DNA from 2 places in the Arthrobacter sp. sptzw32 genome. Region 1 is predicted to be linked to the other one. Evidence: riboswitches for the same ligand, from Rfam matches in the RefSeq annotation. Region 1 holds a riboswitch; the other holds the start of a gene.
The links. Region 1 has a riboswitch for glycine ahead of gcvP (aminomethyl-transferring glycine dehydrogenase). Riboswitches for the same ligand answer to the same signal wherever they lie in the genome.
Positions count from the first base shown of each region.

Region 2: another riboswitch for glycine. It lies ahead of gcvP (aminomethyl-transferring glycine dehydrogenase); the one in region 1 lies ahead of gcvP (aminomethyl-transferring glycine dehydrogenase).

Region 1 covers NZ_JBNHEZ010000004.1:315,923-323,678, forward strand. Annotated here, with positions in the region: gene AC5RVN_RS10380 (GOLPH3/VPS74 family protein) at 1-689, shown strand, start outside; gene AC5RVN_RS10385 (spore photoproduct lyase family protein) at 694-1,800, opposite strand; gene AC5RVN_RS10390 (dihydrolipoyl dehydrogenase family protein) at 1,910-3,295, opposite strand; gene AC5RVN_RS10395 (hypothetical protein) at 3,342-3,497, opposite strand; gene AC5RVN_RS10400 (DoxX family protein) at 3,544-4,107, shown strand; glycine riboswitch at 4,280-4,377, shown strand; glycine riboswitch at 4,379-4,485, shown strand; gene gcvP (aminomethyl-transferring glycine dehydrogenase) at 4,538-7,390, shown strand; gene gcvT (glycine cleavage system aminomethyltransferase GcvT) at 7,401-7,756, shown strand, end outside.
Region 2 covers NZ_JBNHEZ010000010.1:13,634-21,389, reverse strand. Annotated here, with positions in the region: gene gcvP (aminomethyl-transferring glycine dehydrogenase) at 1-2,427, opposite strand, end outside; glycine riboswitch at 2,607-2,705, opposite strand; gene AC5RVN_RS16495 (TetR/AcrR family transcriptional regulator) at 2,795-3,334, opposite strand; gene AC5RVN_RS16490 (MFS transporter) at 3,400-4,971, shown strand; gene AC5RVN_RS16485 (Dps family protein) at 5,064-5,543, opposite strand; gene AC5RVN_RS16480 (nitrilase-related carbon-nitrogen hydrolase) at 5,761-6,789, shown strand; gene AC5RVN_RS16475 (agmatine deiminase family protein) at 6,855-7,756, shown strand, end outside.

The sequences.
Region 1 (7,756 bases):
GACCTGAAGTGCCGCTGTTCGCGCTTAGGACCACGGTGGCAGGGGCAATATTGGCTGAACTGGACCTGCTCGGCGCGATCGAGCTCCAGGGAAAGCGGGTTAGGGCCACCGGCGCCACCCCGGCAACCGAGTTCGAGCACGAGCTGGAACTGATCCGCGGCAAGTCCCGGCCCCACACTCCCAAGTGGTGGGTGGGCGTGCTGGAGAGCCGCTCCGAAGTGCTGCGTGTCTACGAGGGGCTGGTATCACTGGGCATCGTGGAACATGCCGGTGAAAAGCACCTGGGCAGGTTCCGGGCCGCGCGGTACCCGGAGAAGGACCATGCCCCGGAGGCGGCGCTCCTGGAGAAGATCCGGGCTGCGCTCAGCGGCCCGCCGTCCAGCCTCGAGGTGCCGGACACAGCAGCGGAGGCCGGGGCCCTGAGTGCCGAGGCAGCCGTGGCCGGGTTCGCCGGGTCGGTAGAGGCAGGGTCCAAAGTGCCGAATGCCAAGCCCGTTGCCAAGGGGCCCGACGCCCGGACCATCGTGCTGATCGCCCTGCTTCAGGCGTCCGGGTTGCTCGGCAAGCTCTTCCCCGAGGCAGACAGGATCCGGGCAAGCGAGCTGGCGAAGGACTATTGGCCGTCCCGCGCCGTGGAGGACGAACTTCGCCTGATCAGGCTTGCCGAGGAAGAAGCAGCAACGTTGTGACGGGTCATGTCCAGTAGAGGAGCCGGGCGGCCGGCAGCCGCCGCTCCAGCTCCTCTGTGAACCACCCGCGCATCTCCGTCATGGTCTGCTTCGGGTACACGTACTTGACGCCGCCAAACTTGGATCGCTTCTGGCTCCGCGATTCCTCGTCCATCTCAAGCTTGGTTCCCGGATACCAGCCCAGCAGCACTTCCTTGCTCGCCGGAGTGAAGCGGTGCGTGATGATCTCGGCGGTCAGATCGAGGTCATTGATGCCGGCGACAGCATCGGCGACGCTGTCCAGCAGCGTGCCATACTGCTCCCGCCAGCCAGGTACGGGCATAACAGGGGCAATTGTCAGGCCTACCCGGTAACCCGCCGCTGCCACAGCGCGGAGAGCGGCAAGCCGGGCGGGCATCCGTGCAGTGCCTCCTTCAAACCGGCCCGCTACGTCTGCGGCGTTAACCGAAAACCGGATCCGAGTCCTGCGCCCATGATCGAGGGTTACCAACTCACCGACGTCGTCGAACTTCGTCGTAAACCGCAACTGCACGTCGTCGCCGAATTCCCCCGCCCCGACGCGGGAAATTGCGGCAGCGAGCGACCCCGTCACGCTCTCGATGCCCAGGGGGTCGGTGTAGCAGGACAACTCGAACGTCGTACCCTCGTGGCCACGGTCCAAGGTCCCGCGGGTGACAGAGCCTCTGCCGGCGTGGGTGCGTATTCCGCCCAGCACATCGTCAATGTTCGCGTACACGCGGGTCACGGGAGGACCCTGCAGGGATCCGGCCAGGTAACAGTACTGGCAGTGGGCGGGGCAACCCTTGGCGAGGTCGATGCGCCAGTCAGCGCTCGGCGGGATTGGCTGCGGTTTGAGGACGCTGGGCGGGGCCACGACCACCGCAAGCGTGTTCTTCGCGGACGCGTACGTTTCGCGCTCACTGGCACCGCGCAGCCCTGTCAAGGCGTTCCCTGGCAGGAACCGGACATCGTCAACACCGGCACGCTCGCAGCGCCGAAGGATGTCAGCTGTGTGGGGCAGGTCTGCTGCGGCCCTCGTGATCAGCACGTGTTTGGGAACCCATAAACGGGTGGGAGAAAGTGTGGTCAGGTCCGATTCCTGAAGAGTCATCATTGCCTTTAACAACAATGATGATGGTGCGGTTGTTCCACGTATTTTCCCCGGAATACCCTAAAGGCGAGGTAAGAGTCCGTGGAAAACTACGACGAATTTAGTCCGCTCACCAGGACTCTTTCGTTGCTCCCCGCACCACCTGCCGTGCCGCGCGACCGATTATTGAGCTGTACGTCGGGTAGGCAAACTTCACGCGTGCAAGGGTGGCCACGTCTGTGCCGGCGGCCATTGCGGACGCAACTGCCTGGATGACCTCGACTGCGTTCTCGCCAACCGCGTGTGCGCCGAGTATCAGCTCCCGGTGCCGGTCCGTAACCAGTTTCAGAAACCCCTGCTCCCGGTCATCGATGATGGGACGTTCCACCGACGCATAGGGAACGACGACGACGGCGCACTCCGCGTCGCGTTCCCTGGCCTTCGCCTCGGTGAGGCCCACTCCGGCGTAGTCCGGGTCCGTGAACCCGCCCTCCGGCAGCAGGTGGTGCGGCGTGGTCCGGCGCGCTCCCAGGACGGCATTCTCTGCGGCAGTCTCACCCTCAAAGACAGCGGCCTGTACCAGCATGGACGTCCCGTTCGCGTCTCCGGCAACAAAAATGTGCGGGACGTTGGAGCGAAGGTAGTTGTCCACCGGGATAGCTCCCCTCCCAGCGGCGACGCCTGCCGCCTCCAGACCGAGGCCGTCAATATTCGCCGGCCAGCCGGCAGCCATGATCACTGCATCCACCTGTGCCGACTGCGCGCCGTCCCCGCCCTGCCAGCGGATTTCCAGGCCTCCGCCGTCGTGCTTCTCAATGCCATCCACACCACGGATGCCGACATCCACGTTCACGCCGCGGTCACGGAAGCCTTCCGTGACCGCCATGGAGACGTCATCGTCCTCGGTGGTGAGGATGCGCGGTGCGAGGTCCAAAAGGGTAACGTGCGATCCAAGGGCATCGAAGATCGTGGCCAGCTGCGCACCGGTGTGGCCGCCGCCGATAATTGCGACGGAGCTGGGAAGTTCAGGAAGGTCCAAGACTTCGTGAGGCAGCACGGCGTGCTCCGCGCCCGGGATGGGCAGCCTCCGGGCACTTCCGCCCACACACAGGATGACCGAAGCAGCGGTAACCGGGCGCCCGCCGATCAACATTTCCTGCGGCCCGCTGAACGCTGCATCCCCTTGAAGGAACGTGATGTCCAGTTGCCGCATGGCCTCGTTGTACGCTTTGGCGTCAAGTACGCGGTCCACGGTTGATCGCACCCGCCGGACCAGCTGCGGCCAGTCCACCGCAGGCTCGTGGACCACAATTCCGTAGTCCCGGGCGGTGCGCACTTCCCTGTACAACCGCGCAGTCTTCGCCAGCACCCGCGTGGGCACGCAACCTGAGTTCACGCAAGTGCCGCCCAGCCGGGCACGCTCAACAACGGCGGTACGCGCACCGAGCTCCGCTGCCCGTGTTGCGGCAGCCATGCCCGCCGGTCCGGCTCCGACTACCAGGACATCAAAATCCATAACGCCTCCCTTGGCACCCATCCTGCCCCATGCGGCACGCACTTCGTCAGGGGGAACGCAGATCGGCCTGGCGCTCGCCGTCGTCGATCTGCTTGTCCTGGCCTTCTGGGCGGGTCACGTGCTCGGCAGAAGAACGCACTCCAAGGAGCAGGAACTTCTTCGCAGAAAATTGGAGGGGTGCAGTGGTGGCTTTCTGCGTCAAAATGGCAAGGTACAGCACCGGCACAGCCAACCCAAGGAGGAGTCTGATGAGCCACGTAACAACCAGTCCTGAGGCAGCAGCCGCGGCGCAAAGCCTTTTCCGGGTTGCGCTTGGAGGTGTTCTTATTGCTCACGGATCCCAAAAACTCTTTGGGTGGTTCGGCGGGGGAGGGCTCGAAGGTACCAGCAAGGGCATGCACGCCATGGGTTTCCGTCCCGCAAAACCCAGCGCAATCCTCGCCGGTGTAGGTGAAGCTGGAGCAGGTGTTGCCTTGGCCCTGGGCCTGGCTACCCCTGCCGCCGGCGCCGCCGCTGCAACCACGATGGGTGTGGCTGCAAGCGTTCACGCGCCGAACGGCTTTTTTGCCACTGAGGGCGGCCTGGAGTACCCGGCGGTGCTGGGTTTGGCGGCAGTGGCGTTCACTATCGGTGGTTCCGGCCCCTTCTCCCTGGACGCACTAACCGGTCACGTGCTGGACCGGCCCTGGATGCGCGCCACCGCCCTGGCTGTGATCCCCGCAGCCATGGGCATCCAGATTTACCGCCGGCGCAAGGCCCTGGCAGCCGACGCGCAGGCGCCGACTGTAGCTACCGCGCCGGAAGAAGGCTGACGGAAGCCGGCGCGCCGCGACTGTCAACGGCGGGGGACATCCCGCTGTCGTCCACTTGCGATGGGCGGCCGGGTAAGGGACAGAATTCCCGAACCATCGGACGGTAATTTTGCATCCCGCGCCCTAACACGGTAACGTGTGAGCCGTGTCACCGAACAGTGGCATGTGCTGATGATCTGCGGCGGGAGAGTCCTGCCGGTACGTTCTGCAGGCGCCGTAGGAGCAAATCCTCCCCAGGAATCTCTCAGGCCCACGTACCGCCGCGGCAAGGCAACTCTGGAAAGCAGTCCGGGCAACCGGGCTCACCGACGGTGCAAGTGGCGCTCTGCAAAACGCAGGGCAACGCAAAACTCTCAGGTCCGATACAGAGCGGGGAGGAACCCGAATCAACGTGGAGCTTAGGCGCCACCTGAATTATGGAGTTCCTCTCATGACGGTTCATTCGTCCCCTACCACCTTCGCAGACCGCCATATCGGCGCGCGCCGCCAGTCCGACATCGACACCATGCTCAAGGCCGTTGGCTACGACAGCGTTGATGGCCTCGTTGACAGTGCGGTCCCAGATTCCATCCGCCAGGACACGCCGCTCACCCTCGAAAGCGCCTTGAGCGAAGTCCAGGTCCTCGCCGAGCTCCGCAAGCTTGCGGGCAAGAACAAGATGGCCGTGCAGATGATCGGCCAGGGCTACTACGACACCGTGACTCCGCCGGTGATCCGCCGCAACATCCTCGAAGCACCCGCCTGGTACACCGCCTACACGCCGTACCAGCCCGAGATCTCCCAGGGCCGGCTCGAGGCGCTGCTGAACTTCCAGACCATGGTCCAGGACCTCACCGCACTCCCGGTGGCCAACGCCTCCCTCCTCGACGAGGCAACCGCAGTCGCCGAAGCAGTCCTCCTGATGCGTAGGGCCAACAAGTCCAAGACGGCCAAGGATGGCAAAACTGTCCTCGACGCCGACCTCCTCCCGCAGACCATCGCCATCGTGCTGGGCCGCGCCGAAGCCCTCGGCTTCGAGGTGGAAATCGCCGACCTCACGGACGGCCTGCCCGACGGCGACATCAACGGCGTGGTCCTCCAGCAGCCCGGCGTCTCCGGCCGCGTCTGGGACCAGTCCGCCGTCATCGCCGAGGCGAAAGACCGCGGCGCGCTGGTCACCGTCGCCGCCGACCTCCTGGCCCTCACCCTCATCACCCCGCCGGGCGAGCAGGGCGCGGACATCGCCGTCGGCTCCACCCAGCGCCTGGGCGTCCCGCTGTTCTTCGGCGGTCCGCACGCAGCCTACATGGCCGTCCGCCAGGGCATGGAGCGCACCCTTCCGGGCCGCATCGTCGGTGTGTCCAAGGACGACGCCGGTGTCCCCGCCTACCGCCTGGCCCTCCAGACCCGCGAGCAGCACATCCGCCGCGAGAAGGCCACCTCCAACATCTGCACCGCGCAGGCGCTGCTGGCTATCGTTTCGTCGTTCTACGCCGTCTACCACGGCCCCGACGGACTGAAGGCCATCGCCGAAACCGTCCACAACAACGCCCGCGCCCTGGCCACCACGCTGAAGATTGCCGGCCGCGAACTGGTGTCCGAGAGCTTCTTCGACACCGTCACCGTCCGCGTGCCCGGCAAGGCCGCCAAGGTGATCACCGCCGCCGAAGCCCGCGGCATCAACCTGCGCCTCATGGATGCGGACACAGTTGGCGTGTCAGTCGATGAAACCACGACGCCGGAGGTGCTCTCCGCGGTTGCTGTCGCCTTTGGCGCCGGTCCGGTTGTGGAGGCGTCCGGGTTCGAACTGCCCGAACCGGTGCTGCGCACCTCCACCTACCTGCAGCACCCGGTGTTCAACACCCACCGCTCTGAAACACAGCTGCTGCGTTACATCCGCCGGCTCTCGGACCGGGACCTGGCGCTGGACCGCACCATGATCCCGCTGGGCTCCTGCACCATGAAGCTGAACGCCACGGCCGAGATGGAAGCTATCTCCTGGCCGGAGTTCGCCTCCATCCACCCGTTCGCTCCGGATTCCCAGACCGAGGGCTGGCGTGAGCTGATTTCCGGGCTTGAAGCGGATCTTGCGGAGATCACCGGGTACGACCAGGTGTCCATCCAGCCGAACGCCGGCTCCCAGGGTGAGCTCGCGGGCCTGCTTGCCATCCGGGGCTACCACCACTCCCGCGGCGAGGCCCAGCGCAATGTCTGCCTGATCCCGGCGTCAGCCCACGGCACCAACGCCGCGTCCGCCGTCCTCGCCGGCATGAAGGTGGTTGTGGTGGCCACCGCAGCCGACGGCACCATCGACCACGCCGACCTGGAAGCCAAGATTGAGGCCCACAGGGACGTCCTTTCGGCCATCATGATCACCTACCCGTCCACCCACGGCGTATACGATTCCGATGTTCGCGAAGTCTGCGACGCCGTCCACGCCGCCGGCGGCCAGGTGTACGTTGACGGTGCAAACCTGAACGCTTTGGTTGGCCTCGCACAGCCGGGCAAGTTCGGGGGCGACGTCTCCCACCTGAACCTGCACAAGACCTTCTGCATTCCGCACGGCGGCGGCGGCCCCGGCGTCGGCCCGGTTGCAGCCAAGGCGCACCTGGCGCCGTTCATGCCGGGTGACGCGAACAAGGCAGCGCACGAGGAGGGGCACGGCGTCGCAATCTCCGCTTCGCGCTTCGGCTCCGCGGGCGTGCTCCCGATCTCCTGGGCCTACGTGAAGCTGATGGGCGGGCAGGGCCTCACCGAGGCAACCAAGTCCGCGCTGCTCGCCGCGAACTACGTGGCGGCACGCCTAAACGAGCACTTCCCCGTCCTCTACACGGGTACCAGCGGGCTGGTTGCCCACGAGTGCATCCTGGACCTGCGCGAGCTCACGGCCAAGACCGGCGTCACCGCCGAGGACGTGGCCAAGCGCCTCATCGACTTCGGCTTCCACGCCCCCACGCTGTCCTTCCCCGTGGCCGGCACCCTGATGGTGGAGCCCACCGAGTCCGAGGACCTCGCGGAGATCGACCGGTTCATCGAAGCCATGATCATCATCCGCAAGGAAATCGACCAGGTGGCTGCCGGTGACTTCACTGTGGAGAAGTCCCCGCTGCGCAACGCACCCCACACGGCAGCCGCCGTCGTCTCCTCCGAATGGAACCGGACCTACCCGCGTGAGCAGGCTGCATTCCCCCTGGCCTCGCTCCGGCAGGACAAGTACTTCCCGCCGGTGGGCCGCATCGACGGCGCAGCAGGGGACCGCAACCTGGTCTGCTCCTGCCCACCACTTTCAGAGTTTGAGAACTAAGGAATTTGTGATGACGGAGAACTACACCGCGCTGTACGAGCAGCACAAGATTGCCGGGGCATCCTTCACCGATTTCGGTGGCTGGCAGATGCCCCTGAAGTACAGCTCCGAACTGGCTGAGCACCACTCCGTGCGCAACGCCGCCGGCCTGTTCGATCTCTCCCACATGGGTGAGGTCTGGGTCACCGGCCCCGACGCAGGAGCCTTCCTGGACTACGCCCTGGTTGGCAAGCTGTCCGCCGTGGCTGTGGGCAAGGCCAAGTACACGCTGATCTGCCAGGAAAACGGCGGCATCATCGATGACCTCATCACGTACCGCCTTCCCGCGGCTGCGGACGGAACAGCGAAGTACCTCGTGGTTCCCAA
Region 2 (7,756 bases), on a different contig from region 1:
ATACAGGACCGGGAAGGAATCGTCCAGGCGCGCGGCGATGTAGTTCGCGGCGAGCAGGGCGGACTTGGTGGCCTCGGTGAGCCCCTGACCGCCCATGAGCTTTACGTAGGCCCAGGAGATGGGCAGCACGCCGGCGGAACCGTACTTCGAGGCCGAGACCGGGACGTCCTTCCCTTCAGTCCAGGTGGCCGCGTTGCCGGGCATGAACGGTGCCAGGTGTGCCTTGGCAGCGACCGGGCCGACGCCGGGGCCCCCGCCGCCGTGCGGGATGCAAAAGGTCTTGTGCAGGTTCAGGTGGGAGACGTCGCCGCCGAACTTGCCCGGCTGTGCGAGGCCAACCAAAGCGTTCAGGTTGGCACCGTCGACGTACACCTGGCCGCCCGCGGCGTGGACGGCGTCGCAGACCTCGCGCACGTCGGCGTCGTACACACCGTGGGTGGACGGGTAGGTGATCATGATGCAGGACAGCCCGTCCTTGTTGGCCTCGATCTTGGCGTACAGATCGGCGTGGTCAATGGTGCCGTCGGCCGCGGTGGCGACCACCACCACCTTCATGCCCGCGAGGACGGCGGAGGCCGCGTTCGTGCCGTGGGCCGACGCCGGGATCAGGCAGACGTTCCGTTGCTGGTCCCCACGGGAGTGGTGGTAGCCACGGATGGCAAGCAGGCCCGCGAGCTCACCCTGGGAGCCGGCGTTCGGCTGGATGGACACCTGGTCGTATCCGGTGATCTCCGCAAGATCCGCTTCGAGCCCGGATATCAGCTCACGCCAGCCCTCGGTCTGCGAGTCCGGGGCAAAGGGGTGGATGGAGGCGAACTCCGGCCAGGAGATAGCTTCCATCTCGGCCGTGGCGTTCAGCTTCATGGTGCAGGAGCCCAGCGGGATCATGGTGCGGTCCAGCGCCAGGTCCCGGTCTGAAAGCTTCCGGATGTAACGCAGCAGCTGCGTCTCCGAGCGGTAGGTGTTGAACACCGGATGCTGCAGGAAGTCCGAGGAGCGCTCGACGGCGGCGTCCAGGACAAACGCTCCTGTCACCTCTGCCGGCGGGGCACCGAAGGCGGCCAGGACGCCGTCGACGACATCCGGCGTCGTGGTCTCATCGGTGGAGAAGCCCACCGTGTCCGCGTCGATACTGCGCAGGTTGATGCCCTTGGCCTCGGCGGCAGCCACGATGCCCGCAGCCTTGCCGGGCGCGGAGACGGTGACGGTGTCGAAGAAGCTCCTGTGCAGCACCTCAAAGCCGGCGCCTTCAAGGGAAGCGGCGAGGATCCTGGCGTGCGCGTGGGCGGACCGGGCGATCGCCTTCAGTCCCTCCGGGCCGTGGTAGACGGCGTACATCGAGGCCACAATGGCCAGCAGCGCCTGGGCGGTGCAGATGTTGGAGGTGGCCTTCTCGCGGCGGATATGCTGCTCGCGGGTCTGCAGGGCCAGACGGTAGGCAGGAACCCCGGCGGAATCCTTGGAAACACCCACCAGGCGGCCGGGCATGGAACGCTCCAGGCCTTTCTGCACGGCCATGTAGGCGGCGTGCGGTCCGCCGTAGAACAGCGGGACGCCGAAGCGCTGGGCAGAGCCGACGGCGATGTCCGCGCCCTGCTCCCCCGGAGGCGTGATGAGGGTCAGGGCGAGCAGGTCGGCCGCCACTGTCACCAGGGCACCGCGCTCCTTGGCGTCGGCGATCACGGCGGTGTGGTCGAAGACCCGGCCGGAAGCACCGGGCTGCTGGAGCACCACACCGTTGATGACGCCGTCGGGCAGGCCCTTGGAGAGGTCTGCGACCTCAACCTCAAAACCCAGCGCCTCGGCGCGGCCCCTGACGATGGCGATGGTCTGCGGCAGGCAGTCGGCATCCAACACCGTCTTGCCGTCGCGGGCTTCTGTATTCTTATTTGCCCTGCGCATCATCAGGACGGCCTCGGCCACCGCGGTTGCTTCGTCCAGCAGGGAAGCGTTCGCGATCGGCAGGCCCACCAGGTCCTGGACCATGGTCTGGAAGTTCAGCAGCGCCTCCAGGCGGCCCTGGGAAATCTCGGGCTGGTAGGGGGTGTAGGCGGTGTACCAGGCCGGGCCCTCAAGGATGTTGCGGCGGATCACCGGGGGCGTCACGGTGTCGTAGTACCCCTGGCCGATCATCTGCACGGCGGTCTTGTTTTTGGCTGCGAGCCTTCGCAGTTCAGCCAGCGCCTCCACCTCGCTGAGCGCGCCTGCCAGTTCCAGTGCAGTGTCCTGCCGGATGTCCTTGGGGACGGCGGTGTCAACCAGCGCGTCCACGGTGTCGTAGCCAATGGCCTTGAGCATGGTGGCGACGTCGTCTTCCCGGCGGGCGCCGATGTGCCGGTCAACGAAAGCGGCGGCCGCAGCTGAAGAAGCGTGGCCTGCGGTGGCGGCAGTGGCGGAGGCCGAGGATACAGTCACGAGGAACTCCATGGTTATGGCGGCGTCAGGGTATGCCGCATCGATTCGGGTCCCTCCCCGCTCTGTATTGGACCTGAGAGTTTCCGCGACGCCGGCTTCCGCCTGCCCGCTTGCACCGTCGGTGAGCACAGCAGTCCTGGTATCCAAATTCCGGATGCCTCTGCGGACAGCCTGCTGCTTTCCAGAGTTGCCTCGCCGCGGCGGTACATGGGCCTGTGAGATTCCTGGGGAGGTATTGCTCCTACGGCGCCTGCCAGTACCTTCCGGCAGAACTCTCCCGCCGCAGATCAAAGGCTATTCATTTTGTTTTTTCTTGCGGCCGGTCACGGCCCGCACATGGCCAATTCTCCTACGCCCCGGGCGCAGGAGCAAATACCGGCTAACCCCTCAGCCGGTGGACGGCGGCAAGGAGTTCGTCCACCTCCGCCTGCCTGTCAGCGGGGTTTCCCGATGGCCCGCTTTCCCACATGGCGTTGAAGTACAGCCCGTCCCCCATGTACAGCACTGCTTTTGCCATCGGCGCGCCAACGTCCTTGCCGATGAGGTCCAGCCATCGCTGCTGGATGGCGGCAAAGCGGCGCCGGGCATCTTCATGGGCTACCTCAGCCAGGCGCGTTGCGGCCACAAAGGAACGGTCCATAGGGGTGTCAGACCAGAGCGAGGACCGGATGAAGTACGCCGCCGCCCCCTCCGGCGCGGCCGCCATGACAGCGAAATCTTCCCCTGCGAGCCGGTCCAGCCGTTCCAGGGTGGCGGTGATCAGGGCGTCCTTGTTGGGAAAGTGGTACAGCAGGCCGCCTTTGGAAACACCGGCCCGCTTGGCCACCGCCTCCAAGGTGGCTGCCCTTTCGCCCACGTCAATCAGGAGTTCTTCGAAGGCGTCCAGGACAGCGTCTCGCGCTACAGGTTTTCGGGGCATGGCTTCCATCATGCATTGTCGCGGCCGGTTTCTTAACTGTACCGTCCGGACGGTATAGTTCCAGGATGATGTCTTCCCCTGCTTCCCCATCGAACATCACCGCCACCACCGTGCGGCGCGCCGGTTCTGCGAACGGCGGCAGCCGCGATTGGCTCGCACTGGCCCTCCTGATGTTTCCGGTTCTTTTGGTTGCCGTGGACAATACGGCGCTGACCTTCGCGCTGCCCGCCATAGCCAGTGCGCTGGGCACCACGGGAGTGGAACTCCTATGGATTGTGGACGCCTACCCGCTGGTGCTGGCCGGGCTGCTGGTGGCAATGGGAAGCCTCGGCGACAGGATCGGACGCCGCCGGCTGCTCATTACCGGCAGCATTGGTTTCGCGGCAGTATCAGCAGTAACCGCCTTCGCACCCGACGCCGGCTGGCTGATAGCCGGACGGGCCGCGCTGGGCTTTTTCGGGGCAATGCTGATGCCCTCCACCCTGTCCTTGATCCGCAACATCTTCGTGGACCCGAACCGCCGGCGGCTGGCCATCGCCATTTGGGCTGCGGGCTTCTCCGGAGGCGCGGCGCTCGGGCCTATTTTTGGCGGGTGGCTGGTTGAGCAGTTCTGGTGGGGAGCGGTCCTGCTGGTCGCTGTGCCCATCATGATCCCTTTGCTGGTTTTCGGCCCGGCGTTTATCCCTGAATCCCGGGATCCGGCGCCTGGAAGGGTGGATGTGCCGAGCATCCTGCTCTCGCTGCTCACCATGGTTCCGGTGGTCTACGGCATCAAGGAAACCGCCACTGAAGGTTTCGGCGCACTGGCAATGGGGAGTACGGCCTTCGGCCTGGTAATGGGTACCGTTTTTGTCCGCCGGCAACAGCGGCTCGAGTGCCCGCTGCTGGACATGTCATTGTTCCGCAACCGCGTGTTCAGCATGGCCATCACCGCCAATGTCCTGGCGCTGTTCTCCTTCAACGGTTTCATCCTCTTCCTGGCCCAGCACCTTCAGCTCCTCGAGGGAATGTCTCCTTCCGCAGCAGGAGTGGCGATGGTTCCGGCCCTGGTGGCAACCGTTGTGGCGGGCCTGGCGGTGGTGCCGGTGGTGCGGAGGATCCGTCCGGGTTTTGTGGTTGGCGCCGGACTGGCCATGAGTGCCGCCGGCTACAGCATGGTAACCTTCGGCAGCCATACCAACGGCCCGGCACTGCTGCTCGCTGCCCTGCTGGTCCTGGCACTTGGCGTAGGAACAGCGGAGACCATCTCCAATGACCTCATCCTCGGCAGCGTACCGCCGGAAAAATCGGGGGCAGCATCAGCGATCTCAGAGACGGGTTATGAGGTGGGCGCCCTGCTGGGAACCGCCGTGCTGGGCTCCATTCTCACAGCCTCCTACCAGCACAACCTGCGGCTCCCGGAAGGCCTTGCTGCTGCCGCCCCCGGGCACGAAAGCGCACGTGCCGGCGAAACCCTGGCAGGAGCGATGGAGCTCGCAGCAAGCCTTCCGGCACCCCTTGCTGACGCACTCCGGCAGGCAGCCGGCGCCGCGTTCGACTCCGGCGTCCATATCACCGCCGCAATCGGGCTGGTGCTGATGGCGACGGCGGCAGTCTTCGCCGCCGTCGTGCTGCGGAAGGTGCCCAAGGCGCCGTAAGAGGCGCGGCCCGGACAGCAAGAGGCGCCCGTCACCGGAGGACACCCTCCGGTGACGGGCGCCTGCAGATCCTGCCCGTGCGGGCAGCGGGACTACTGTGCGTCAGGTGCAGTGACGCTGGCGGTGGGCTTCATGTTTTCGGCGTTCACCATCCATGCGAACTGTTCCAGCTTCAGAATGAACTCGTGCAGGAGATCGGCCGAGGTGGGATCTTCCTCGTCGACTTCATCGTGGACCTTCCGCATGGTGCCTACGGCAGCCTCAAGTGCCGCAACGATCCGCTCGATGGCGTCCTTGGTGCTGATCAGGCCTTCGGGGAAGGGAGCGAGGCTGGTGGACTCGGCCACCGTGGAACTGCGGCCGTCCGGGAGGGCATGCAGGGCGCGCATCCGCTCGGCCGTGTCATCGGCGAACTGGCGGGCGGCGTCAACAATCTCGTCCAGTTGCAGGTGAAGGTCCCGGAAGTTGGTCCCCACAATGTTCCAGTGGGCCTGCTTGCCTTGGATGTGCAAGTCGATCAGGTCAGTGAGCACGGCCTGCAGGTTGTTGGTCAGTGTCGGTGAAGCTTTCATATGCATCCTCCTCGATTGTTCCTGTGATTCCGACGCTACCAGCCCGGCGGGCGGCCCTGGCGGGCCTGCCGGCAAAATTTCTCAGTGAGCTTACTAATTGTGCTTCCGCCGAAATAAACGAACGCGGTTCATATTCTCCTTGCATCCGGGCCGGTTGAACCGCATACTAAATGAACGTCATTCATTTAGTGACCATCGTCTCACTGGAGTAGCCAACATGATCGAAATTTCCTGCCTCGGCGCACCCGCCTCCCCGGCCCGGACATCGCCGTCCGGCCGCCCGGCCCTGCGCGTCGGCGTGGTCCAGCACCGGTGGCAAACCGACAAAGCCGCCGTCGAGGCTGAACTGGACGAGGGCATCGGCCGCGCCGCCAACCTGGGCGCGGCCGTAGTTTTCCTGCCTGAGCTGACGCTCTCGCGATACCCTGCCGACACGCGCCCGCACAACGATCCCGCTGAAGGCCCGGGCCGGTCCCGGCCATCGGATCTCGCCGAGGACCTGCTCACAGGCCCCACATTCCAATTCGCTTCAGACGCTGCCCGGCGCCATGGGGTATCTATCCACGCTTCCCTGTACCAGCGCGCCGGGAACCCGGACGGACAGGATGACGGACTGGGCCTGAACACAGCCATCCTGGTCTCGCCCGGGGGTGAACTTCTGGCACGGACCCACAAGCTCCACATCCCCGTGACCGCCGGCTACTACGAGGACAAGTTCTTCCGTAAGGGCCCGGCCTCAGCAGACGCGTACGAGGTGCATGCACCCGCCGAACTCGGTGGCGCACGGCTCGGCATGCCCACCTGCTGGGACGAGTGGTTCCCCGAGGTGGCCCGGCTTTACTCCCTGGGCGGTGCGGAAATCGTGGTTTACCCTACGGCCATAGGTTCCGAACCTGACCACCCCGATTTCGACACCCAGCCGCTCTGGCAGCAGGTGATCGTCGGAAACGGCATCGCCAACGGACTCTTTATGGTTGCCCCGAACCGTTGGGGCAGCGAAGGCACCCTGGACTTCTACGGTTCGTCCTTCATCTCCGATCCCTACGGCCGGATTCTCGCCCAGGCACCCCGCGACGCCTCTGCAGTACTGGTGGCTGACCTGGACCTGGACCAGCGGAAGGACTGGCTGACCCTGTTCCCGTTCCTCGCCACACGCCGCCCTGATACCTACGGCCGCCTCACCGAACCCGTCCGCCTGAACGAATCCATTGGCGGCGAGCGCGGGTTCGCGGAGGTGTGCTCGTGACCGCCGCCGGGCTCCGTCATGCCGTCAGCACCCCAGCGCAGTCGGAGCAGGCCCCGCAGTGGCGGATGCCCGCCGAAACGGCCCGACAGGTGCGGCTCTGGATGGCCTTTCCCGCCGGCGGCTACACCCTTGGTGAATCGCCAGAAGCCGCCCACGCAGCCAGGTCCACCTGGGCCGCAGTGGCGAATGCCGCCGTCGAATTCCAACCCGTCACCATGGTGGTGGACCCCGGTGACGTCAAAACGGCCGCCGCCTACCTGCACCCAGGGATTGAGGTACTCGCAGCCCCGCTGAACGATGCGTGGATGCGCGACATCGGTCCAACCTTCGTCCTGGATGGTGAGGGGCAGCTTGGTGCCGTTGACTGGGTCTTCAACGGCTGGGGCGGGCAGGACTGGGCGCAATGGGACAAGGATGCCCTGATCGCCGGTGAGGTGGCCGGCCGCTCCGGAGCCCGCCATATCCTGTCCACGCTCGTCAACGAGGGCGGCGGAATCCAGGTGGACGGCCAGGGAACAGTCCTCGTCACCGAAACCGTTCAGCTCGATCCCGGCCGGAACCCCGGCCTCAGCCGCGCCGACGTCGAGCAGGAACTGGCCCGCACCATCGGCGCCACCCACGTGGTGTGGCTGCCGCGCGGCCTGACCCGCGACTCCGAGCGCTTCGGCACCCGGGGCCACGTGGACATCGTTGCAGCCATACCCTCCCCCGGCACGCTGCTGGTCCATGCCCAGGAAAACCCGGAACACCCAGACTTCGAGGTCAGCCGGGAGATCATCGAGTTCCTGAGCGGCACCACGGACGCCGCGGGCCGGAAGTGGAACATCATCAAAGTCCCCGCACCGGAAATGCTCCGGGACGAGGAAGGGTTCGTGGACTACAGCTATATCAACCACGTGGTGGTCAACGGCGCAGTCATCGCCTGCAGCTTCAATGACCCACAGGACGACAAAGCCCTGCAGATCCT